3 regions of the Streptomyces sp. NPDC051211 genome follow, and region 3 is predicted to be linked to each of the others. Evidence: riboswitches for the same ligand, from Rfam matches in the RefSeq annotation. Region 3 holds a riboswitch; each other region holds the start of a gene.

What was found. A riboswitch is a leader RNA that binds a small molecule or an ion and turns the genes downstream of it on or off. The one in region 3 is predicted to bind cyclic di-AMP.
Region 1: it holds a riboswitch for cyclic di-AMP, as region 3 does, so the genes downstream of both, AB0447_RS07865 (LysM peptidoglycan-binding domain-containing M23 family metallopeptidase) here and AB0447_RS21170 (transglycosylase family protein) in region 3, are expected to answer to the same signal.
Region 2: it holds a riboswitch for cyclic di-AMP, as region 3 does, so the genes downstream of both, AB0447_RS26620 (M23 family metallopeptidase) here and AB0447_RS21170 (transglycosylase family protein) in region 3, are expected to answer to the same signal.

Annotation. Positions count from the first base shown of each region.
Region 1 is NZ_JBFBAV010000005.1:90,255-97,760, forward strand. It holds gene AB0447_RS07855 (MBL fold metallo-hydrolase) at 1-14, opposite strand, end outside; gene AB0447_RS07860 (SGNH/GDSL hydrolase family protein) at 119-916, opposite strand; gene AB0447_RS07865 (LysM peptidoglycan-binding domain-containing M23 family metallopeptidase) at 1,085-2,164, opposite strand; cyclic di-AMP (ydaO/yuaA leader) riboswitch at 2,169-2,371, opposite strand; gene AB0447_RS07870 (tyrosine-protein phosphatase) at 2,589-3,395, shown strand; gene AB0447_RS07875 (aspartate aminotransferase family protein) at 3,514-4,896, opposite strand; gene hpnH (adenosyl-hopene transferase HpnH) at 4,893-5,921, opposite strand; gene AB0447_RS07885 (1-hydroxy-2-methyl-2-butenyl 4-diphosphate reductase) at 5,927-6,688, opposite strand; gene shc (squalene--hopene cyclase) at 6,763-7,506, opposite strand, start outside.
Region 2 is NZ_JBFBAV010000033.1:35,362-42,867, reverse strand. It holds gene AB0447_RS26635 (DNA topoisomerase IV subunit A) at 1-870, opposite strand, end outside; gene AB0447_RS26630 (pitrilysin family protein) at 1,077-2,522, shown strand; gene AB0447_RS26625 (pitrilysin family protein) at 2,543-3,925, shown strand; cyclic di-AMP (ydaO/yuaA leader) riboswitch at 4,132-4,293, shown strand; gene AB0447_RS26620 (M23 family metallopeptidase) at 4,306-5,091, shown strand; gene AB0447_RS26615 (GntR family transcriptional regulator) at 5,243-5,926, shown strand; gene AB0447_RS26610 (HPr family phosphocarrier protein) at 6,215-6,496, opposite strand; gene AB0447_RS26605 (GNAT family N-acetyltransferase) at 6,690-7,506, shown strand, end outside.
Region 3 is NZ_JBFBAV010000021.1:33,023-40,528, reverse strand. It holds gene AB0447_RS21190 (Ppx/GppA phosphatase family protein) at 1-795, opposite strand, end outside; gene AB0447_RS21185 (DUF501 domain-containing protein) at 792-1,337, opposite strand; gene AB0447_RS21180 (septum formation initiator family protein) at 1,369-1,851, opposite strand; gene eno (phosphopyruvate hydratase) at 1,950-3,236, opposite strand; gene AB0447_RS21170 (transglycosylase family protein) at 3,546-4,274, opposite strand; cyclic di-AMP (ydaO/yuaA leader) riboswitch at 4,278-4,449, opposite strand; gene AB0447_RS21165 (transglycosylase family protein) at 4,726-5,901, opposite strand; gene AB0447_RS21160 (cytochrome P450) at 6,047-7,303, opposite strand; gene AB0447_RS21155 (globin domain-containing protein) at 7,452-7,506, shown strand, end outside.

The DNA.
Region 1 (7,506 bases), on a different contig from region 3:
CGGGAGCCGGTCAAGGCGCCTCCTGGGAGGGTGGGTGCAGGACGGTACTACGGTGTGTCTGCCCTTCCCAACGCACACCGACCCCGAAGGATTCCGGTACCGGCGCCCGTCCCCCTGCTCACAGGGGCAGCAGATCCGGCCGCTTGGGCTCCACATGATCTCCGGAGGACTCCCCGCGCAGCCGCCGCCCGATCCACGGTACGAGGTGTTCGCGCGCCCACTGGATATTGTCCCGGGTCACCTCGGCCGAGCCGCGCGGTCGCAGCGGCGGCCACGGCTGGTCGGGGTCGGCCGGCACCTCCAGGCCGAGCACCTGGGCGGCCCGCAGGGCGACCCGGGTGTGCCCCTCGGGCGAGAGGTGCAGCCGGTCGTCGTCCCAGGCCCGCCGGTCCTGTACGGACTTCAGCGACCAGAGGTCGAGCACCGGGCAGTCGTACCGGTCGGCGATGGCCCGCACGTGGGCGCTGTACGTCGCCACCTTGCCCCGGAGATGGCGCAGCACCGGCACGCCGCGGGTGTCGAAACCGGTGGTGATCATGACCTGGCCGACGGCGCCGGTGAGGTCGGCGACGGCCGCCTCGAAGCGCTCGGCCACGTCGTCGGGGTCGCTGCCGGGCCGGATGATGTCGTTGCCGCCGGCGCAGAAGCTGACCAGGTCGGGGGCGAGCTCCTTGGCCCGCGGCACCTGTTCGGCCACGATCTGGTCGAGCAGCCGGCCCCGCACGGCGAGGTTGGCGTACCGGAAGTCGTGCTCATCGCGTCGGTCGGCCAGGAGTACGGCCAGCCGGTCGGCCCAGCCGACGAAGGTGTCCCCCGGTCCCGGGTCCCCCACACCCTCGGTGAAGCTGTCGCCGATCGCCGCGTATGAGCCAATGGTCTGGAATGTCGAATTCGTCGAGTCGTCGTCGCCTGCCACGACGACTTATCTTTCCCCGACACCTGTGACCTACGCGACCGTAGCCAGGGGTTGACGGACCGTGATCTTTGCCACCCGGTCGGACGGAATACGGACGAAAGGGGGCCGGGGCCGGGAGTCCCCCTCGGATTCCCGGCCCCGGAGGCCTGCTGGGCGGACCTGCGTCCGTCAGACGCTCACGCCCTTGGAGCGGAGGTAGCTGAGCGGGTTGATGTCCGAGCCGTAGTTCGGACCGGTGCGGATCTCGAAGTGCAGGTGCGGGCCGGTGGAGTTGCCGGTGGAGCCGACGAGGCCCACCTGCTGGCCGGCGGTGACGCTCTGGCCGGTCGAGACCGACAGCTGGGACATGTGGCCGTACTGCGAGTAGTGGCCGTCGGCGTGCCGGATGACGACCTCGTTGCCGTACGAGCCGCCCCAGCCGGCGGAGACCACGGTGCCCGCGCCGACCGCCTTGACGCTGGTGCCGGCGGTCGCACCGAAGTCGACGCCGGTGTGGGTGCCGCTGGACCACATGGCGCCGCTGGCCCCGTACTGGGTGTTGATGCGGGCGTTGACGGGGGCGACGAATCCGGCACCGGTGGAGGCGCCGGCCTCGGAGCCGCCGCTCTGCTCCTGTGCGGCGGAGCCCTGGCCCCGGTCCTCCGAGGCGGACGCGGCCGAGGGCTCGTTGCCGGAGGTGCTCGGGGCCTGCGCGGACCGCTTCTTCGGCGCGGGCGCCGACTGCTGCGGGGCCGGCGCGGACTGCTGCTGCTCGGACTCGGCGGAGTCCTCGGACGGGACCTCGGACCGGGCCTCGGACTGGGCCTGCGGCGCCGCCTCGGACGGGGCCGCACCCTGCCCGCCCAGGGTCAGCCGCAGGCCCGGGTGGATCAGCGACGGGTTGGAGCCGACGGCCTCGCGGTTGTCCGCGTAGAGCTGCTGCCAGCCGCCGCCGAGGTTCCGGTCCTGGGCTATGTCGGAGAGGCAGTCGCCCTTCACGACGGTGTAGACGGAGGGAGCCAGCTGCGGAGCGGCGGCGGGCACGGCCTGGGACCGAACCTGGGCCTGAGCCTGAGCCTGGGCCTGGAACGCGGCGGGCACCTGGGACGGCAGCTTGGCCGCGGTGTGGGCGGCCGGCAGCTCGGCGGCATTCGCGCCGGCGGCACCCAGCAGCGGAAGCGCGAGAGCCGCGCCGCCGGTGCCGGCCGCGACGAAACCGCGGGTGATCGGGCTGGACTTGGGGCGGCGGTGCTTACCCTTTCCGGGCATGGCGCATTCCTCTCCGTCGCCTGCGAGGTGAGCTGTCGGGTTCGGACTGGAGATGTCCGGCCGTACAGCGGATGCACGGCTTCACCCCGAGCCGTCCCGGATCGGAGATCCGGGACAAGCGGCCTACCTGGTTCCCCCGCTCCTGCCGGGCACATGAATGGTCGGGTGCGGTTTCCAGGTGGCGGCAGGATTCGGCGTTCCACCTGGATTCGGGGTGACCGTATTCCAGTTGGAGCGCATGGAACAAGCCATGAATTCGCAGAAGAAATCACCGAAGTGATGGATCAATGGAATTCCGGTCACGCTCCGTCCATTCCGTACCGACAACACCCGTCCCTACAAGGCAATTCGACGACGGTCGGCCGCCACTCAACGTCACCGTATGATCTGGCTCACGAGGCGGCACCGACGCGAAGGAGTCCTTGTGACGCAGCAGATACCCCACCCTTCGTCCACTGAGCCCGAACTGTCCGGAGTGCGCAACTTCCGCGATGTGGGCGGTTTGTCGACTGCGGACGGACGGAGGGTCAGACCGGGAGTACTGTTCCGAAGCGGACATCTCGCACATGCCACCGAAACCGACGCAGAGTTTCTCGCCTCGCTCGGCCTGCACACCATCTTCGACTTCCGGAACTCCGCCGACCACGCACTGGAGGGGCCCGACGTCGAACTGCCGGGAGTCCGGAATGTCAGCATTCCGCTCTCCGATCCGGCGGACGGCAAGGAGTTCTGGAAGATGGTCCGCGACGGCGACCTCGACCAGCTGCGCGAGCTGCTCGGCGAAGGCAGGGCGGCGGCCCGGATGGCGGCCTCGTACCGGCAGATCATCCGCACCCGCACCGCCGAACACAGCCGGGTGGTGCACGCCCTCGCGGAGGACAGCGTGCCGGCCCTGATGCACTGCGCCGCCGGAAAGGACCGGGCCGGGCTCTCCGTCGCCGTCACCCTGCTCGCCCTCGGCGTCGAGCGCGAGGCGATCCTGGCGGACTACCTGGAGTCCAACGCCCCGCACCGCCGCTACCGGGTCCGCCGCAGCAGCGATTCGGCCGAGGCCCGCTCCCCCGAGGTGATGGCCCTGCTGGGCCCGCTCTTCGACGCCCGCGCCGAATACCTGACGGCCGCCTTCGACACCATCGAGGAGACCTGGGGCGGCGTGGACGCCTACCTCACCGAGGGCCTCGGGCTGCTGCCCGTGACCCTCGGCCGGCTCCGCGAAAGACTGCTGGACTGACCACCCCCGAAGGTCTCGAAAGCCTCGAAGGTACCAAAGGCCTCGAAGGCGCCGAATGCCCTGAAACCACCGGAACCCCCGGAATCACCGGAACCCGCGCAACCCAAGGAGCAGGCCGTCAGCGGTTGGCGACGGCCTGCTTCACCAAGGTCCGGCCGAAGTCCCACATCAGGCCGCCGCCCCCGTGCGCCTCGTCCATGACGGCCCGGAAGGCCGTCACGAACCGGTCCACGTCCCGCTCGTCCACGACCAGCGGCGGAATCAGCTTGATGACCTCCAGGTGGTCCCCCGAGACCTGGGTGAGGATCCGGTGCCGCTGCAGCAGCGGCACCACCACCATCTGCGCGAACAGCCCCTTGCGGGCCGCCTGCAGCATCGCCCACCGGCTGCGCAGGCCCAGTGAGGAGGGCCGGCCGAACTCGATGCCGACCATCAGGCCGCGGCCGCGCACCTCGTGCAGCAGCTCGTACTCGTCCACCAGGGCGGCCAGCCGCCCCCGCAGCAGGTCGCCCATCGCCCGGGCGTTGGCCACCACCTCCTCCTGCTCCATCACCGACAGCACCGCGAGCCCGGCGGCCATGGCCTGCGCATTGGATCCGAAGCTGGCCGAGTGGACGAGCACCCGGTCCATGGACGAATAGACCTTCTTGAAGATCCAGTCCTTGCCGAGGGTGGCTCCGACCGGCACATAGCCGCCCGACAGCGCCTTGGCCACGCACACCAGGTCCGGCTCGACGCCCTCTTCGTGCTGGTACGCGTAGAAGTCCCCGGTGCGTCCGAGGCCGGTCTGCACCTCGTCGGCGATGAGCAGTGCCTTGTGCCGGTGGAGCAGTTCCTGTGCCGCCCGCAGGAATCCGGGCGGGGCCTCGTGCACCCCTTTGCCCTGGATCGGCTCGACCACGAAGGCCGCCACATCGCCCTTCGCCAGCTCGCGGGACAGCGCGTCCAGATCGCCGAGGGCGATCTCCGTATCGGGCAGCAGCGGGGCGAAGCCGTCCCGGAATCCGTTCTCCCCGTTGACCGACAGGGAGCCGGTGGTCAGTCCGTGGAAGGCGTGGTCGCAGTAGAGGATCCGGGGCCGGCCGGTGGCGTACCGGGCGAACTTCAGCGCGGTTTCGACGGCTTCGGTGCCGCTGTTGCCGAAGAACACCCGGTCCAGGTGCGGGCTGTACGAGAGGAGCTTCTCGGCGAGCAGCCCCGGCAGCGGCTGGCAGTCGAACCGGGTGAGGTCGGCGAGCTGCGCGTCCAGGACGTCGTGCAGGGCCCGGCGCACCACGGGATGGTGCCGGCCCAGGCCCATCACGCCGAACCCGGCGAGCATGTCCAGGTAGTCGTTGCCCTCGTCGTCCCAGAAGTGCGCGCCCTCGGCCCGCTCGTAGACCTTGTCGAAGCCGATGGTGTGCAGCATCCGCGGCAGCTGGTGGTTGAGGTGCCGGGCGTGCAGTTCGTACCGTTCCGCTCCGCGCTCGGCCAGCAGGGCGCGGAGGTCGAACTCGGTCACGGCTTCTCCCGGTTCCCGGAGACGGTCTCGCGGGCGGCGCGCAGGGACTCCTTCAGCGATCCCATGGTGGCGAGGACGGCGGTGGGCTCGTACCCGCAGTGCGCCATGCAATTGGCGCAGCGCGGGTCCTTGCCGCGTCCGTACCGGTCCCAGTCGGTGTCCTCGATGAGTTCCCGGTACGTCGGGACGTAGCCGTCGCTCATCAGATAGCAGGGCCGCTGCCAGCCGAACAGGGAGTAATTCGGAATGGCCCAGGCGGTGCAGGGGAAATCGGCCTTGCCTTCGAGGAAGTCCAGGAAGAGCGGGGAGTGGTTGAGCCGCCAGCGGCGCCGGTTCCCACCTGCGAAGGCCTTTCGGAAGAGTTCCCGGGTCTGTTCGACACCGAGGAAGTGTTCCTGGTCGGGGGCCTTTTCGTAGGCATAGGCGGGCGAGATCATCATTTCGTCGACCCTGAGGTCGTCGTTGAGGTAGTTGAGCACCTCGATGACGGTCTGCGGGGTGTCGGTGTTGAAGAAGGTCGAGTTGGTGGTGACCCGGAAGCCGCGCCGCTTCGCTTCCTTGATGGCCGCCACCGCCTCGTCGAAGACGCCTTCCTTGGCGACCGACTCGTCGTGCCGCTCCCGCAGGCCGTCGATGTGGACGGCGAAGGCGAAGTACGGCGAGGGCGTGAAGTTCTCGATCTTCTTGCGCAGCAGCAGGGCATTGGTGCAGAGGAAGACGTACTTCTTCCGCGCCACCAACTGCCGCACGATCTCGTCGATCTGAGGGTGCATCAGCGGCTCGCCGCCCGCGATGGACACCATCGGTGCACCGGACTCGAGGACGGCGCCGACCGCCTGGGCGACCGGCATCCGCTGCTTGAGCACCCCGGCGGGGTGCTGGATCTTGCCGCAGCCCTCACATTTCAGATTGCAGGCGAAGAGCGGTTCCAACTCGACGATGAGCGGGAACTTCTCACGCTTGCGGAGCTTCTGTTCGAAGAGATAGGTCCCGACCCTGATGGACTGACGCAGCGGCATGGCCATCTGGCTCACCTCCTGGGGAGCAGCGAAGCGTGGTGCCAATCGAAGAAAGCGGGCAGCACGGCACGGAGAACACGGAAGGCCGATATTCCACCGCGGACCGTACCGATACGGACGAGCTCGTGCTCCGGAGCGTCCACGATCACCCGGACGGCCGCAACCCGTGGCCCTCCGGCGGACCGGATCAGCACACCGGCCGGACCAACGGCCCGGTCGACGGCCCGGTCAACGGGCGAACCGGTCACCGGGTCCTCGGGCACGGCGCCCCGCAGGGCGCCCCGCCCGGCACCGGGCGCCGGCCCCCGGCCTCTGGTGGCGGCCCAGAGCGTCGCCGCGGACTCCATGTCGACCGCGACGGCCCCGCCGGCCCGCAGCTCGGCGCGCTCGTGGCCGCGTACCACGTGGTCGGAGCCGGTGAGCAGGCCGATGTGGACGGTCCGGCCGGGCAACGCCCGGGCCAGCGCCTCGGCGAGCAGCCCGGTGCCGTCGCAGAGCACGGTGCCGCGCGGGTCGCGGGTGGCCTCGGCGACCACCAGGTCGCCGGGGTGCATCCCCGGCGCAAGCCCGGCGCAGAAGCCGGTGGCGACGACGGCCGCCCCGGCCATGCCGGGCCGGGCCAGCTCCCGGTCCACGGCCCGCTCGGCGGCGCGCGGGCCCATGCCGGTACGGATCACCGTCACGGGGCCGCGCGCCCCGGCGCGTTCGGGGCGGCCCAGCGCCAGCCGCTCGATGCCGAGAGCGCAGGCGACGAGCAGCGGCGGTGCCGCCAGGTCCGGTGGCCCGGTCGCGGCCGCCCGGTCCCCTGCTGTCCCGGTGGCGGTGCGGCTCCGCCGGCCGGCGGCCATCAGGTGCCCTCGGGCCCGGCCGGGACGGCCCGGTCCCGTGCCCTGTGCTCCGGTGCCGCCAGGTCCGGTGCCGCCGCGTGTCCGGCCGGGGCCGGGACCACCCCCAGCAGCGGCTCCCCGTACAGGTAGCGGCCGAGTGCGGTGAGCGGGAACACCTGCCGGTACAGGTGGTAGTTGATGGAGAAGTCCCAGGGGAAGCCGGTGCCCGTGAAGTAGGGCTCGTCCCAGGATCCGTCCGGCAGCTGGGTGTCCACCAGGTGGGCGATGCCGCGTTCCACCGCCTTGCCGTCCCGGTCGCCGGCCGCGAGCAGGGCGAGCAGCGCCCAGGCGGTCTGCGAGGGGGTGGAGGCACCCCGGCCGGCCCAGCGGGCCGGGTCCTGGTAGGAGCGCTGGTCCTCGCCCCAGCCGCCGTCCTCGTTCTGTACGGATTTGAGCCAGGCCACGGCCCGCCGGACCGCCGGGTGCGATCCGGGGATCCCGGCGGCTGTCAGGGCCGGCACCACCGAGCCGGTGCCGTAGACGTAGTTGGTGCCCCATCGGCCGAACCAGGAGCCGTTGGGCTCCTGTGCGCGCAGCAGCCATTCGATGCCGCGCCAGGTCCGCGGATCGCCGGCCTTGCCCTCGATGGCGAGCATCTCCACCACGTGCGCGGTGACGTCGGCGGAGGGCGGGTCGATCACCTCGCCGAAGTCGCAGAACGGCAGCCGGTTGGGGAACGGGCTGGTGTTGTCGGCGTCGAAGGC
Region 2 (7,506 bases), on a different contig from region 3:
CAGGTCCTTGATCTTCGCGATGACCTTCTCGGGGCCCACCGTGAAGGGCAGTTCCGTGACGACCAGGCCCTTGCGGCGGGCGGTCACGTTCTCCACGGCCACCGTGGCGCGGATCCGGAACGTGCCCCGGCCGTTCTCGTAGGCGTCCTTGATGCCGGAGAGTCCGACGATCCGGCCGCCCGTGGGCAGGTCCGGACCCGGTACGAAGCGCATCAGCGCCTCCAGGTCGGCCTGCGGATGGCGGATCAGGTGCCGGGCCGCGGCGATGACCTCGCCCAGGTTGTGCGGGGGCATGTTGGTGGCCATGCCCACCGCGATTCCGGAAGCCCCGTTGACCAGAAGGTTCGGGTACGCCGCCGGCAGCGCGACCGGCTCCCGCTCCTGGCCGTCGTAGTTGGCGGTGAAGTCGACGGTGTCCTCGTCGATCGATTCCGTCATCAGTGACGTGGCGTCGGCCATCTTGCACTCGGTGTAACGCATGGCGGCCGGCGGGTCGTCATTGCCGAGGGAACCGAAGTTGCCGTGGCCGTCGACCAGCGGCAGCCGCATGGAGAAGGGCTGCGCCATGCGCACCAGGGCGTCGTAGATCGAGGCGTCGCCGTGCGGGTGCAGCTTGCCCATGACCTCGCCCACGACGCGGGCGCACTTGACATAGCCGCGGTCGGGCCGCAGGCCCATCTCGTTCATCTGGTACACGATCCGGCGGTGCACCGGCTTCATGCCGTCCCGGGCGTCCGGCAGGGCCCGGGAGTAGATCACCGAGTACGCGTACTCGAGGAAGGAGCCCTGCATTTCGTCGACGACGTCGATGTCGAGGATCTTCTCCTCGAAATCCTCCGGCGGCGGGGTCTTCGTGCTGCGGCGGGCCATCGCTGCGGCGCTCCTTAACCAAGTGATCGGGCAAGTGATCGGGCGGATCGGGCTGGGTCTGACGCGGACCATTGTGGCCCGACGCTCTGACAACGCCGACTCCGACCCAGGAGTGACCCGGGAACTTCTCCGGGGACCGACGCGCTTGCATACAGTGACAGGTCTGACAGAAATCTCTGCATCGCGATCGAAGGGACCACATGCCCATGGGTCACACGGCCACCGAGCAGACCGCCTCCGGCGGCCTGACAGCGACCGAGCACCGGCTGGCCAACGGCCTGCGCGTGGTGCTTTCCGAGGACCACCTCACCCCGGTCGCCGCTGTCTGCCTCTGGTACGACGTCGGCTCGCGCCACGAAGTCAAGGGGCGTACCGGCCTGGCTCACCTCTTCGAGCACCTGATGTTCCAGGGCTCCGCGAGCGTGCCGGGCAACGGGCACTTCGAGCTGGTCCAGGGCGCCGGCGGCTCCCTCAACGGCACCACAAGCTTCGAGCGCACCAACTACTTCGAGACGATGCCCGCCCACCAGGTGGAGCTCGCGCTGTGGCTGGAGGCGGACCGGATGGGCTCGCTGCTGGCCGCCCTGGACGACGAGTCCATGGAGAACCAGCGCGACGTCGTCAAGAACGAGCGCCGCCAGCGGTACGACAACGTCCCGTACGGCACTGCCTTCGAGCGGCTGACCGCCCTGGTCTACCCGGAGGGCCACCCGTACCACCACACGCCGATCGGCTCCATGGCCGACCTGGACGCCGCCTCCCTGGAGGACGCGCGTGCCTTCTTCCGTACGTACTACGCGCCCAACAACGCGGTGATCTCGGTGGTCGGCGACATCGACTCCCAGCAGACCCTCACCTGGATCGAGAAGTACTTCGGCAGCATCCCCGGCCACGACGGCAAGCAGCCGCCGCGCGACGGCACCCTGCCCGACACCATCGGCGAGGAGCTCCGCGAGGAGATCGTGGAGAAGGTCCCGGCGCGCGCCCTGATGGCGGCCTACCGGCTGCCGCACGACGGCACCCGCGAGTGCGACGCCGCCGACGTGGCCCTGACCATCCTGGGCGGCGGCGAGTCCTCCCGCCTGCACAACCGCCTGGTACGCCGCGACCAGACGGCCGTCGCGGCCGGCTTCGGCATGCTGCGGCTGGCCGGCGCGCCCTCCATGGGCTGGCTGGACGTGAAGACCTCCGGCGGCGTGGACGTGCCGGACATCGAGACCGCCGTGGACGAGGAGCTCGCCCGGTTCGCCGCCGAGGGCCCCACGGCCGAGGAGATGGAGCGCGCCCAGGCCCAGCTGGAGCGCGAATGGCTGGACCGGCTGGGCACGGTGGCCGGCCGCGCCGACGAACTGTGCCGCTTCGCGGTGCTGTTCGGCGACCCGCAGCTGGCGCTGACCGCCGTCGGGCGGGTGCTCGACATCACCGCCGAGGAGGTGCAGGCCGTGGCCGCCGCCCGACTGCGCCCCGACAACCGCGCGGTGCTGGTCTACGAGCCGCTGCCCGAGGACGCCGCGGAGCCCGGGACCGAGGAGGAGGTCGAGGCGGAGATCGACACCGACGCCCGGGCCGCCCGCGCCGAAGCCCGTGACGCCGGAACCGAATCCGCCGCCCAGAACGGCGAGAACGACGAGAGCAAGGGGGCGGAGCAGTGAGCGACACCGCAGCCGTCACGATGACCTTCCACCCGCAGCCGCAGGCCGGCGAGGCCCGCCCGTGGGCCTTCCCGGCCCCCGCGCGCAGCGCCCTGGACAACGGCCTGACCGTGCTCCGCTGCCACCGGCCCGGACAGCAGGTGGTGGCCGTCGAGATCATCCTCGAGGCCCCGCTGGACGCCGAGCCGGCCGGCCTCGACGGAGTGGCCACGATCATGGCCCGGGCGCTGTCCGAGGGCACCGACAAGCACTCGGCCGAGGAGTTCGCGGCTGCCCTGGAGCGCTGCGGCGCCACCCTCGACGCGCATGCCGACCACCCCGGCGTCCGGGTCTCCCTGGAGGTCCCCGCCTCCCGGCTACCCAAGGGCCTCGCCCTGCTCGCCGAGGCGCTGCGCGCCCCCGCGTTCGCCGATGCCGAGGTGGACCGGCTGGTCCGCAACCGGCTCGACGAGATCCCGCACGAGCTGGCCAACCCGCAGCGCCGGGCCGCCATGCAGCTGTCCAAGGAGCTCTTCCCGGCCGGCCTGCGAATGTCCCGGCCGCGCCAGGGCACCGCGGAGACCGTCGCCCGGATCGACTCCGCGGCCGTACGCGCCTTCTACGAGGCCCACGTACGCCCCTCCGCCGCCACCGCGGTGATCGTCGGCGACTACACCGGCACCGACCTGGACGCCGTCCTGGCGGACACCCTGGGCGCGTGGACCGGCGGCACCGCCCCCGCGCTCAAGGCGACCCCGGTGACCGCCGACGACACCGGCCGGGTCGTCATCGTGGACCGTCCCGACGCGGTCCAGACGCAGCTGCTGATCGGCCGGATCGGCCCGGACCGGCACGACCGCGTCTGGGCGGCCCAGGTGCTGGGCACGTACTGCCTGGGCGGCACCCTCACCTCCCGGCTGGACCGGGTGCTGCGCGAGGAGAAGGGCTACACCTACGGCGTGCGCGCCTTCGGCCAGGTGCTGCGCTCCACCGCCCCGACGGCCCCGGAGGGTGCCACCGGCGCGTGCATGCTCGCCATCAGCGGCTCGGTCGACACCCCCAACACCGGACCGGCGCTGGACGACCTGTGGAAGGTGCTCCGCACGCTGGCGGAGGGCGGCCTGACCGACGCCGAACGGGACGTGGCGGTACAGAACTTGGTGGGGGTCGCCCCGCTGAAGTTCGAGACGGCCGCGTCCGTCGCAGGCACCCTCGCCGACCAGGTCGAGCAGCAGCTTCCGGACGACTACCAGGCGCAGTTGTACGCGCGGCTGGCCGAAACCGGCACCGTGGAGGCGACTTCGGCGGTGGTCAGCGCCTTCCCGGCGGACCGTCTCGTCACGATCCTGGTGGGCGATGCGGCGCAGATCGAGGAGCCGGTGCGGGCGCTGGGCATCGGTGAAGTGACCGTGGTCGCCAACTGACCTCCGGGGACTGCAGGAACAGAGGACCTTGGTGGATTGCCCGCCAAGGTCCTCTTTGCGTGCCGTATGTCCGGTTAAGGGGAGTGCCTGCCTGTATGCCGTGTGGCGTACGCAACAAAAAGGCGTGTCTGTTTGGCGATTGACTGATGATCCGCCTAGCGTCGGTCCCGCTGTCCGTCAGCTGTAACTGCCGCACCCGCGGCACCGGACAGCGATCGCCGAGTCCCCGTCAGGCGCGAGCCTGGGGAGCCGGGGACCCACATCAGTCCCTGGGGTGAATCGGGCCGCCTCCGCCAGGAGGGGGACCGTAGGAGACCTTCCTGCTCCGAACCCGTCAGCTAACCCGGTAGGCGAGAGGGAAGGAAAGGACCAGCCTTTTCATGGGCACTCGTGCCGCCGGTAAGCACCGTGGTTCCAGCCGTCTGAGCAAGAAGACCGCCGGCATCGCCGGGATCGCCGCCCTTGCCACCACCGGTGTCATCGGCTCCTTCGCAGCTCCGGCCTTCGCCGCGGACAACGACAACGCGATCCAGGACACCGGCCTCAACGCCGTCGTGGTCGGCGACGACCTGGCCGGCGACATCGAGGCCCAGGCCGCGGCCCAGCAGCACGCCGCCGAGGCCGCCGCCGCCAAGGCGCAGGCCGAGGCCGAGGCGAAGCAGAAGGCCGCCGAGGCCAAGCGCATCGCCGAGGTCAAGGCGAAGGCCGAGCGCGAGGCCAAGGAGCGCGCCGCCCGCGAGGCCGAGCGCAAGCGCCTGAACACCTTCGTCTCCCCGCTCGCCGACTCGTACGTCTCCACCCAGTACAAGGCCGGCGGCGGCATGTGGTCCTCCGGCAGCCACACCGGCATCGACTTCCACGCGGCCTCCGGCACCGTGGTCCGCGCGGTGGGCCTCGGCACCGTCGTCGAGGCCGGCTGGGGCGGCGCGTACGGCAACAACGTCGTCATCAAGCACGCCGACGGCACCTACACCCAGTACGGCCACCTGGCTTCGCTGAGCGTCTCCAAGGGCCAGCAGGTCACCCCCGGCCAGCAGATCGGCCTGTCCGGCTCCACCGGCAACTCCAGCGGCCCGCACCTCCACTTCGAGGCCCGGACCGGCTCGGACTACGGCTCGGACATCAACCCGATCACCTACCTGCGCTCGCACGGCGTCAGCCTCTGAGTGCGGCTGCCCGCAGCATCGAAGAAGACCCCGGCTCACCGAGCCGGGGTCTTCTTCATTTGTTTCCCGTCCGCGCTCGGAAATCACCGCGTGCTGCAATAGAGTCGAGGCATTGACGCCAATGACGACAGCATTAAGCGGAGGTCCGGTCTTGCGTATTCCTGCGCACGCGGTGTGTACGGCAATCCGCGACGACATCGTCACCGGAGTTTTCCAGCCCGGAGCCAGGCTCACCGAGGAACTCCTCGCCCGCCGGTACGGGGTGTCCCGGGTCCCGGTCCGCGAGGCGCTGCGCACCCTGGAGTCCGAGGGCTTCGTCACCACGCGGCGGCACGCGGGCGCGTGCGTGGCCGAGCCGACCCAGCAGGAGGCGGCCGACCTGCTGGAGCTGCGGATGCTGGTGGAACCCCTCGCGGCCGCCCGGGCGGCCCGCCGCCGCACCGACGCACACCTCAAGGTGCTGCGCGGCCTGGTCCGGCTGGGCCAGGAGCGGGCCCGCCAGGGCCAGGGCGAGGACCTGCGGGCCCTGGGCGGCTGGTTCCACGAGACCCTGTCCCAGGCCTCCGGCAGCCCCGGCCTGATCTCCCTGCTCACCCAGCTGCGCCACAAGGTCGCCTGGATGTACGCGGTCCAGGCACCGGCCCGGCCGGCGGAGTCCTGGGCGGAACACGGGGCGATCGTGGACGCGGTGGCCCGGGGCGACGCGGAACGGGCGCGGGCGCTGACGGCCGCGCATGCGGAGCGGGCCGGCGAGGCGCACCGGATGCGGCTGCGGAGCGGGGGGCCGGTGAGGACTTCGCAACCTGCCGTAAACATGTCGAGCGGCCTGCATTAACAGGAGCCGTATACAAAGGGTGGGTATATCGCCGAGCGGCCTGAATTCACTGCCGTGCGGAATTCATTGCTGCGTGGGAAAAGAATCGCCGGTCCCTTGAAAAGGCCGTGGCGTAAATCGGCCGGGTTCGGAACGGCCGGTGGCGCGAAACGGCCGGGGCGCGGGAACAGCCGGACCGCGGGAACAGCAGGGGTCGCGGAACGGCCGGGGTGCAAAACGGCGGAGCCGCGGCTCCCGGTGGCCGGGGGCCGCGGCTCCGCCGCGGATGCAAGGGGTGAACCCGAAGGATCAGACGGTCTCGGGGAGCTCCTCGAGGCCCTCCGCGACCAGCTTCGCCAGGCGGTCGAGGGCGGCGTCCGCACCCTCCGCGTCCGACGCGAGCACGATCTCCTCGCCGCCCTGGGCGCCCAGGCCCAGCACCGCGAGCATGGACCCGGCGTTGACCGGGTTGCCGCCGGCCTTCGCGATGGTCACCGGGACGCCGGAAGCGGTCGCCGCACGGACGAAGATCGAGGCGGGACGAGCGTGCAGGCCCTCGGCCCAGCCGACGTTGACGCGGCGCTCTGCCATGGTGATGCCCTTCAGGTTCTTACGGTTGTCTAGACCAGTCTCTCATGACGTCCGGAATGCTCCTACCGGCCTCGGCCCGTCTCCCGAGCCGTTGGACCTTCCCCAGCTTGCACTGGTTTGCCCCGAGTTGCCTAATGCGCCGCGCGAGCGCTTCCCGGCCCGTTCCGGCCCTTTCCGGCCTTAGGATCAGGCCATGACCACCGCGTCGGACCCTTCGTACCCGGCCCACTGGGAAGCGGACGTCGTGCTGCGCGACGGCGGCACCGCCCGGATCAGGCCCATCACCACCGAGGACGCCGGCCGCCTGGTCAGCTTCTACGAGCAGGTGTCGGACGAGTCGAAGTACTACCGGTTCTTCGCGCCCTACCCCCGGCTCTCCGACCGCGACGTGCACCGCTTCACGCACCACGACTACGTGGACCGGGTCGGCCTCGCCGCCACCGTCGGCGGGGAGTTCATCGCCACCGTCCGCTACGACCGCATCGGCCCCGACGGCCGCCCCGCCTCCGGCACCGCCGACCGGGCCGAGGTCGCCTTCCTGGTCCAGGACGCGCACCAGGGCCGCGGAGTCGCCTCCGCGCTCCTGGAACACATCGGCGCGGTGGCCCGGGAACGCGGCATCCGCCGCTTCGTCGCCGAGGTGCTGCCCGCCAACAACAAGATGATCAAGGTGTTCAAGGACGTCGGCTACCAGCAGCGGCGCAGCTTCGAGGACGGCTCCGTCCACCTCACCCTCGACCTCGAACCCACCGCCGAATCCCTCGCCGTCCAGCGCGCCCGCGAGCTGCGCGCCGAGGCCCGCTCCGTGCAGCGGCTGCTCGCCCCCGGCTCGGTCGCGGTGATCGGAGTCAGCCGGTCCGGTTCCGGCGTCGGCGCCGCCACCCTGCGCAACCTGCGCGACAGCGGCTTCCGCGGCCACCTCTACGCCGTGAACGACGCGCTCGCCCCCGGCATAGCCGGTGACCTCCTCGAAGGGGTCCGCGCCTACCGCACCCTCGCCGACATCGGCG
Region 3 (7,506 bases):
CGCACGCTCCGCGTGGGTTGCCGTCAGCATCCGCTCGCTGATCTCGCGGACCTTCTCGTACGGGATCCGGGCGTGGTGGATCGCCACCGAGTCGTACTCCGCGAGGCCGAGCGCGATCCCGGCGACCGTGGTCACCGAGCCGGCCAGGCCGACCAGGGTGCGGGCCTCGTCCAGCGGGACGCTCTGGGCCGCCAGGTCCAGGGCCGCCTCGATGTCCGCCCGCATGGCGGCGATCTGGGCCTCGGCCGGCGGGTCGGTGACGACGCCGTCCACGACCAGGTGCCGCTCGGTCATCCGTACGCAGCCCACGTCGACCGAGCGGGCGGCCCGGACGTGCTCCTCGCCGACCACGAACTCGGTGGAGCCGCCGCCGATGTCCACCACCAGGAACGGCCGCTCCAGGTGGTCGTGCGCGACGAGCTCCTTGGTGGCGCCGGTGAAGGAGAACTCCGCCTCCTCCTCGCCGGAGATCACCTCGGGCTCCACGCCCAGGATGTCCAGCACGCCCCGGACGAACTCGTCCCGGTTCTCCGCGTCCCGGGAGGCCGAGGTGGCCACGAAGCGGATCCGCTCGGCCCCCAGCTCCTTGATGACGGCCGCGTACTCACGGCAGGCCGCGAAGGTCCGCTCCAGCGCCTCCGGGGCGAGCCGGCCGGTCTTGTCGACCCCCTGGCCCAGCCGGACGATGACCATCCGGCGGTCCAGCTCGACCAGTTCACCCGTGGCGGGGTCGCAGTCCGCCACCAGCAGGCGGATGGAGTTCGTACCGCAGTCGACGGCGGCAACCCGGGTCACGCGTCCTCCTCGGTCGTCTTCTGCTCCCCGCACGGGGTGACGCAGGCGCCCTTGGCCCACCATTCCGGCAGCATCGCCAGGGCCTCGTCGCCGAACGGGTTCACACCGGGACCGGCGGCCAGCGAGTGGCCGACGAGCACGTGCAGGCACTTCACCCGGTCGGGCATGCCGCCCGCGCTCGGGAAGCCCTGGAGCACCTCGATGGCGTCCCGGCGCCGGATGTAGTCCTCGTGCGCGGCCCGGTAGGCGGCGGCCAGCTCGGGGTCCTCGGCGAGCCGGGCCTGCATCTCCTTCATCACGCCGTTGGCCTCCAGCGTGCCGATCGCGGAGGCGGCGCGCGGGCAGGTCAGGTAGTAGAGCGTGGGGAACGGGGTGCCGTCGGGGAGGCGGGGGGCCGTCTCGACCACGTCCGGCTGCCCGCAAGGGCAGCGGTGCGCGATGGCGCGCAGCCCGCGCGGCGGGCGGCCGAGCTGCTGCTGGAACGCCTCGATGTCGGCGTCGGTCGGCTCGGTCCGTTCGGTCTGGGGCGGGGGCGTCTGCATGCCTGGAGGAGTCTCTTCGTTCGCGGTTGATTCAGTTGGGGTCGGGGCGGTCGGCCTTGTCGACGCCGTCCCAGACGTTCGAGTACCAGGGGCGGTCGGCCGCTCCGTGTTCGGTGCGGTTCCGCTCCTCGGCCTCGGCAGTCGGATCGATCATGGTGTAGCCGATCTCCCCGGGCTGTACGAAGTGCAGGTGCTTGCGCGCCTGCTGCTTCACATAGGCCGGGTCCTGCCAGCGGGCCTTCTCGTCGCGCAGTTCCTCGAGGCGCTGGCGCGCCTCGTCCGCGGTCCGCTGCTGCTCCCCGATCTCCGAGCGCTGGGAGACGTACTGGCGCATCGGATACGCGAGGGCGACGATCAGCGTACAGAGGACGAGCACCAGCAGCGCGGCCCGGCCGGTGAGCCGGCTGCGGCGCACCTGGCGGCGCGACTGCGAGCGGTAGACGTGGGCGGCGGTCCGCTCGCCGAGCTGCTTGAGCCTGGTCGCGGTGGAGAACCGGTCCCGGTTCCCGGCCATGTCGCGCCTCCCCTTTACTACGCGCCTGTACGACGCAGAACGTCCCCGCCCACGGTACGGGACCGTGGGCGGGGACGTAGGGAGGCTCTAGAGCTATCTCAGCCCTTGAAGCGCGGGAACGCGCTGCGGCCGGCGTACACCGCGGCGTCGTCGAGGATCTCCTCGATGCGCAGCAGCTGGTTGTACTTGGCGACGCGCTCGGAGCGGGCCGGGGCGCCGGTCTTGATCTGGCCGCAGTTGGTGGCGACGGCGAGGTCGGCGATGGTGACGTCCTCGGTCTCGCCGGAGCGGTGCGACATCATGCACTTGAAGCCGTTGCGCTGGGCCATCTCGACGGCGTCGAGGGTCTCGGTCAGCGAACCGATCTGGTTCACCTTCACGAGCAGGGCGTTCGCGGTGCCCTCCTCGATACCGCGGGCCAGGCGCTCCGGGTTGGTGACGAACAGGTCGTCGCCGACGAGCTGGACGCGGGCGCCGAGCTTCTCGGTGATGACCTTCCAGCCGGCCCAGTCGTCCTCGAACAGCGGGTCCTCGATGGAGACGAGCGGGTACGCGTCGACGAGGCCCTCGTAGTACTCGGTCATCTCGGCGGCCGAGCGGGACTGGCCCTCGAACTCGTACTTGCCGTCCTTGTAGAACTCGGACGCGGCGACGTCGAGCGCGAGCGCGATGTCCTTGCCGGGGGTGTAGCCGGCCTGCTTGATGGCCTCGACGATGAGGTCGAGGGCCTCGCGGTTGGAGCCGAGATTCGGCGCGAAGCCGCCCTCGTCGCCCAGACCGGTGGACAGGCCCTTGCCCTTCAGCACGGACTTGAGGGTGTGGTAGACCTCGGTGCCCCAGCGCAGCGCCTCGGAGAAGGACTCCGCGCCGATCGGGGCGATCATGAACTCCTGGATGTCCACGTTGGAGTCGGCGTGCGACCCACCGTTGAGGATGTTCATCATCGGAACGGGCAGCAGGTGCGCGTTCGGGCCGCCGAGGTAGCGGAACAGCGGCAGGTCCGAGGCCTCGGACGCGGCGTGGGCGACGGCCAGGGAGACGCCGAGGATCGCGTTGGCGCCGAGCGAGCCCTTGTTGTCGGTGGCGTCCAGGTCGAACATGGCCTGGTCGATCAGGCGCTGCTCGGTGGCGTCGTAGCCGACCAGCTCGGGGCCGATCTGCTCGATGACGGCGAGGACGGCCTTCTCGACGCCCTTGCCCATGTAACGGTTGGGGTCACCGTCACGGAGCTCAATGGCCTCGAAGGCGCCGGTGGAGGCGCCGGAGGGAACTGCAGCACGGCCGGTGCTGCCGTCGTCGAGGCCAACCTCGACCTCGACCGTGGGGTTGCCTCGGGAGTCCAGGATTTCCCGGGCTACGACGACGTCGATGGACGGCACGAGCATCTCCTTCTGGGATGTGACGCTGGGTGTGCGGTGGCGCGTGGGCCGTGGGACGGCCCTGCCGGTCTAGAGCCTAACCGGCTCCGGGCGGTCGGCCGGCCGACCGCCCGGCTCCTGGGACGAAAAAGGGCCCGAATACCCGCCTTCCGGGACATAGAGCCCCGGATTTGGCGCCGCATCGAGGCCGTACCGACGCCGCACCGGGGCCGTACCGACGCCGGCGGCGGCGCCGCATCGACACCGGAAGCAGCGCCGCCCGGCGCGTCGGTGACGCGCCGGGCGGATGTGCCGTGCCAGGAGTTCGACCGGGGGTCAGGAAAGCTTCAGCTTCTGGCCCGGGAAGATCAGATCGGCGTCCTGGACGATGTCCTTGTTCAGCTCGTGCAGCTGCTGCCAGCCGCCGTTGACGTCGTGGGCGTCGGCGATCGCACCGAGGGTGTCACCGGACTTGACCTCGTACGAGCCGTTGCCGGTCAGCGGGGCGGCCGGGGCGGCGGGCTTCGCGGCCGGCTTGGAGGCGGGCTTCGACGGGGCCGGGGCCTGCGAGCGCTCGGACCGGGTGGTGGTCTCGGTGCGCTTCGTCTCCTTCTTCGGCTCGGTCTTCTTCGTCTCGCTCTTGGCCTTGGAGCCGGAGCCGTTCGAGGTGCCGGTGGAGCCGCCGCCGTACGCGGCGTTGGTCAGGCCCTTGCCGCAGTGCGGCCAGGCACCCTTGCCCTGGCCCTTGAGGACCTTCTCGGCGATGGCTATCTGCTGGGCCTTGGAGGCCTTGTTGGCGGTGGAGGCGTACGCCTTGCCGCCGTACGCGGCCCAGGTGGAGGCGGAGAACTGCAGGCCGCCGTAGTAGCCGTTGCCGGTGTTGATCGACCAGTTGCCGCCGGACTCGCACTGAGCGACGGCGTCCCACTGCGAGGCGGTGGCGGCGTTCGCGGTGCCCGCGGCCATCAGCGGAGCGGCCGCAGCGGCGCCGACGACACCGGCGAGCGCGACGACACGGGTGGCCTTGGAGGCGCGGCGGTGCTTGCCCTTGCCGGAAAGCAGCATGGAACTTCTCCTCACCGACGCCTACGAGGTGAGCTGTCGGGTTCGGGCGAGTGAGTTGCCCGGCCTCGCGACCTAGCGCGTGGCTTAACCCCCAGCCGTTCCGTGACCATCTCTCAATGGCCGGGCCCGGCACTTACCTTGGTTCCCCCGCTCCTGCCTTCGGCGCTTGACGCGACGACTGTTCCCTCCGTCCGCCGGCAGGATTCGGCGATGCGGTCGAAGGAGCCCGCGGTGGCGAGCGATTCAGAAGGTAGACAGGTCTGCCCCGGATCTTCAACGAGCGTTTCGGACGCGAAACCGCCCCTACTTGCGCTCCCCGAACGGGTGTTTGCGCAGGTGAGGGGCGGATTTGCGGAAGGTCACGGGTGGGACACGCCAGTTGACCGGAAGAGACACATGTCTCACTTGCACGAAAGGGACATTGAGCGCTTTCCGGCCGCCCGAACTAGCCCTATTTCGGGCTTACATCCAGATTCTGTCCCGGCTTGATGAGGTCGGCGTCATCCCCGATGACCTGCTCGTTGGCGGCGTAGAGGGCGTTCCAGCCGCCCTCGACCCCCTTGGCATCCGCGATGGCCGTCAGGCTGTCGCCGGGTTGGACGGTGTACGTCGGCCCGGACGCGGCGTCGGATGTGACGGGCGCCTCGACGGCGGGCGCTCCGCGGTGCCGTCCGGTCCCGGACTCCGTGCCCGCCGTGGGAGTGGCGCCCGACTCGGCGGTGGGGGCGGTCGGGTCGGCGGCGGGGGCGGTCGGGTCGGCGGTCACGCCGGGGCCGGCCGGGGTGGAGGGCGCCGTGGGGAAGCTCGGAACAACCGGGGTCGTCGGGTCGGCCGTCGGACCGCCCGGAGTGTCCGGAGTGCTGGGAGTGCCCGGAGTGCCCGGAGTTGTGGGGTCGGCCGGCGGGGTGGTCGGGTCCGCCGGGGTGCCCGGAGTCCCGGGCGTGGTGGGGGTGCCGGGAGTGCCCGGGGTGCCCGGAGTGGCGGGAGCGGTCGGGTCGCCCGGCACCGGCAGCGGGCTGACCGGAGCGGTCGGCAGGCCCGGCGCGGTGGGCGCGGTCGGCTGCGCGGGCGCGGTCGGCTCGGTGGGCGGCAGCGGCGCGGGCATCACCGGCACACCGGGGGTGAACACCCCGCCCGGGGCGGCCTGGTCGTAGTCCGCGGCGGCGTCCGGGGTTTCCTCCGGGCGGACCGGGGCGAGGGCCTCCGGCTCGGGAGCCCCCGGCTGGCCGGGGTCCACGGCGGCGGCCGGGCCGTCCTGGGTCAGCCCGGCCGACTCGGCGCACATCGCCCACGCCTGGGGTCCCTGCGCGGCCAGCACCCGCTCGGCGACGGCGATCTGCTGCGAGCGGCTGGCCAGGTCGGCGCGCGGGGCGTAGTCGAGTCCGCCCGCGTTCTTCCACTGCTCCTGGGTGAACTGGAGCCCGCCGTACGCTCCGCTGCCGTAGTCGGCGCTCCAGGTGCCGCCGCTCTCGCACTCGGCGACCTTGTCCCAGGTTGCGGTGTCCGCGGCGGTCGCGCTGGTGGCGGCGAGCAGCGGCAACGCCAGGGCGGAGCCGGTCACTCCGGCCGTGACGACGATCGCGGGGACCTGACGGGGCCGACGATGGCGGCCGTTCCCGGAACGCATGAGGGTGGACCTTTCGCGTGACAGCGGGGAGGTCACGGAACCTAGCGCTCCTCGAACGCTTGTCACAAGTCGATGCAGCGCAGATCACGTAAAGGTCACATTGGGCGTCCCGGCGGATCCGCAGCGCTGACCTGCGGTCAGTTAATTAGCGGGGTGTGAAGACAACCGGAAGGGTGCGCAGCCCACGCATGATGAGCCCGCCGCGCCAGCGCAAGGCCTCCGGCTCCACCGCGAGCTGTAGATCCGGAATCCGCGTCAGCAAAGTCGCCAGCGCCGTCTGGCCTTCCAGGCGGGCGAGCGGAGCGCCCAGGCAGTAGTGGATTCCGTGGCCGTATCCGAGGTGCTGGTTGTCGGTGCGGGAGAGGTCCAGGGTGTCCGGGGAGGCGAAGCGTTCGGGGTCGCGGTCGGCGGCGGCGAGGACGACGAGGACCGGGTCGCCGGCGGCGATGTCCTGTCCGCCGAGCGTCAGCGGGCGGGTGGCGAACCGCCAGGTGGCCAGCTCGACCGGGCCGTCGTAGCGGAGCAGTTCCTCCACTCCGGTGGCGAGCAGTCCCCTCTCGCCGGCCGCGAGGGAGGTCTGGAGGCGGGCGCGCTGGTCCGGGTTCATGAAGAGGGAGTGGACGCCGTTGCCGATCAGGTTCACCGTGGTCTCGAATCCGGCGAACAGCAGGATGAAGGCCATCGCGGCGGCCTCGTTCTCCGTCAGGTGCTCACCGTGGTCGCTCGCCCGGATCAGACCGGAAATCAAGTCTTCGCCCAGATCATCCCTTTTACGGTGAATCAGCTCGACGAGGTAGTTCCGCATCTGCTTCACCGAGCGGGCCACCCCGCCCCGCGGCCCGCCGCCGTGCCGGATCATCATCCCGGCCCAGTCGCGGAAGTCGTCCTGGTCCTCCCGCGGTACGCCGAGCAGCTCGCAGATGGCGTAGATGGGGAGCGGGAACGCGAACTCGTGGATGAGGTCCGCCTCCCCCTTCCCCGCGAACTTGTCGATCAGGTGGTCGGTGAGCTCCTGCACCCGCGGGGTGAACTCGGCGACCCGGCGCGGCGTGAACGCCTTCGACACCAGCCGCCGCAGCCGCGTGTGGTCCGGCGGGTCGATGTTGAGCAGATGGGTCATCAGCTCCGCCTTGCGCTCCCCCGGGATGCCGGTCTTGCCCTTGGCGTGCGCGGGCTCCGCGTGGTGCGCCGGGTTCTTGCTGAGCCGCTGGTCGGCGAGGGCCTGGCGGGCATCGGCGTACCGGGTCACCAGCCAGGCCTCGACCCCGCTGGGCAGCTTGGTGCGGTGCACCGGGGAGTGCTCGCGCAGCCAGGCGTAGGCCGGGTACGGGTCGGTCGCGAATTCCCAGTCGAAGAGCGTGGGCGCGGCGGGGATCTCGGAGGCGGCGGGGTCATCGTGCACCACCCGACCGTATCCCGGCGCCCACCCCGCACCCCTTATGGGTGGTTCGCCGCGGCTGTCCGTAGATCGGAGGGAGCTTGACCTGACCTTCCCCCGCATTCCTACTTTCGGTTTTGTGGATGTGAGGATCTTGAAAAGCAGTTTTGCGGTGGTGGAGAGACGGGCCGAACACGCGGTCAAGTTCTTCTACTCCCACCTGTTCT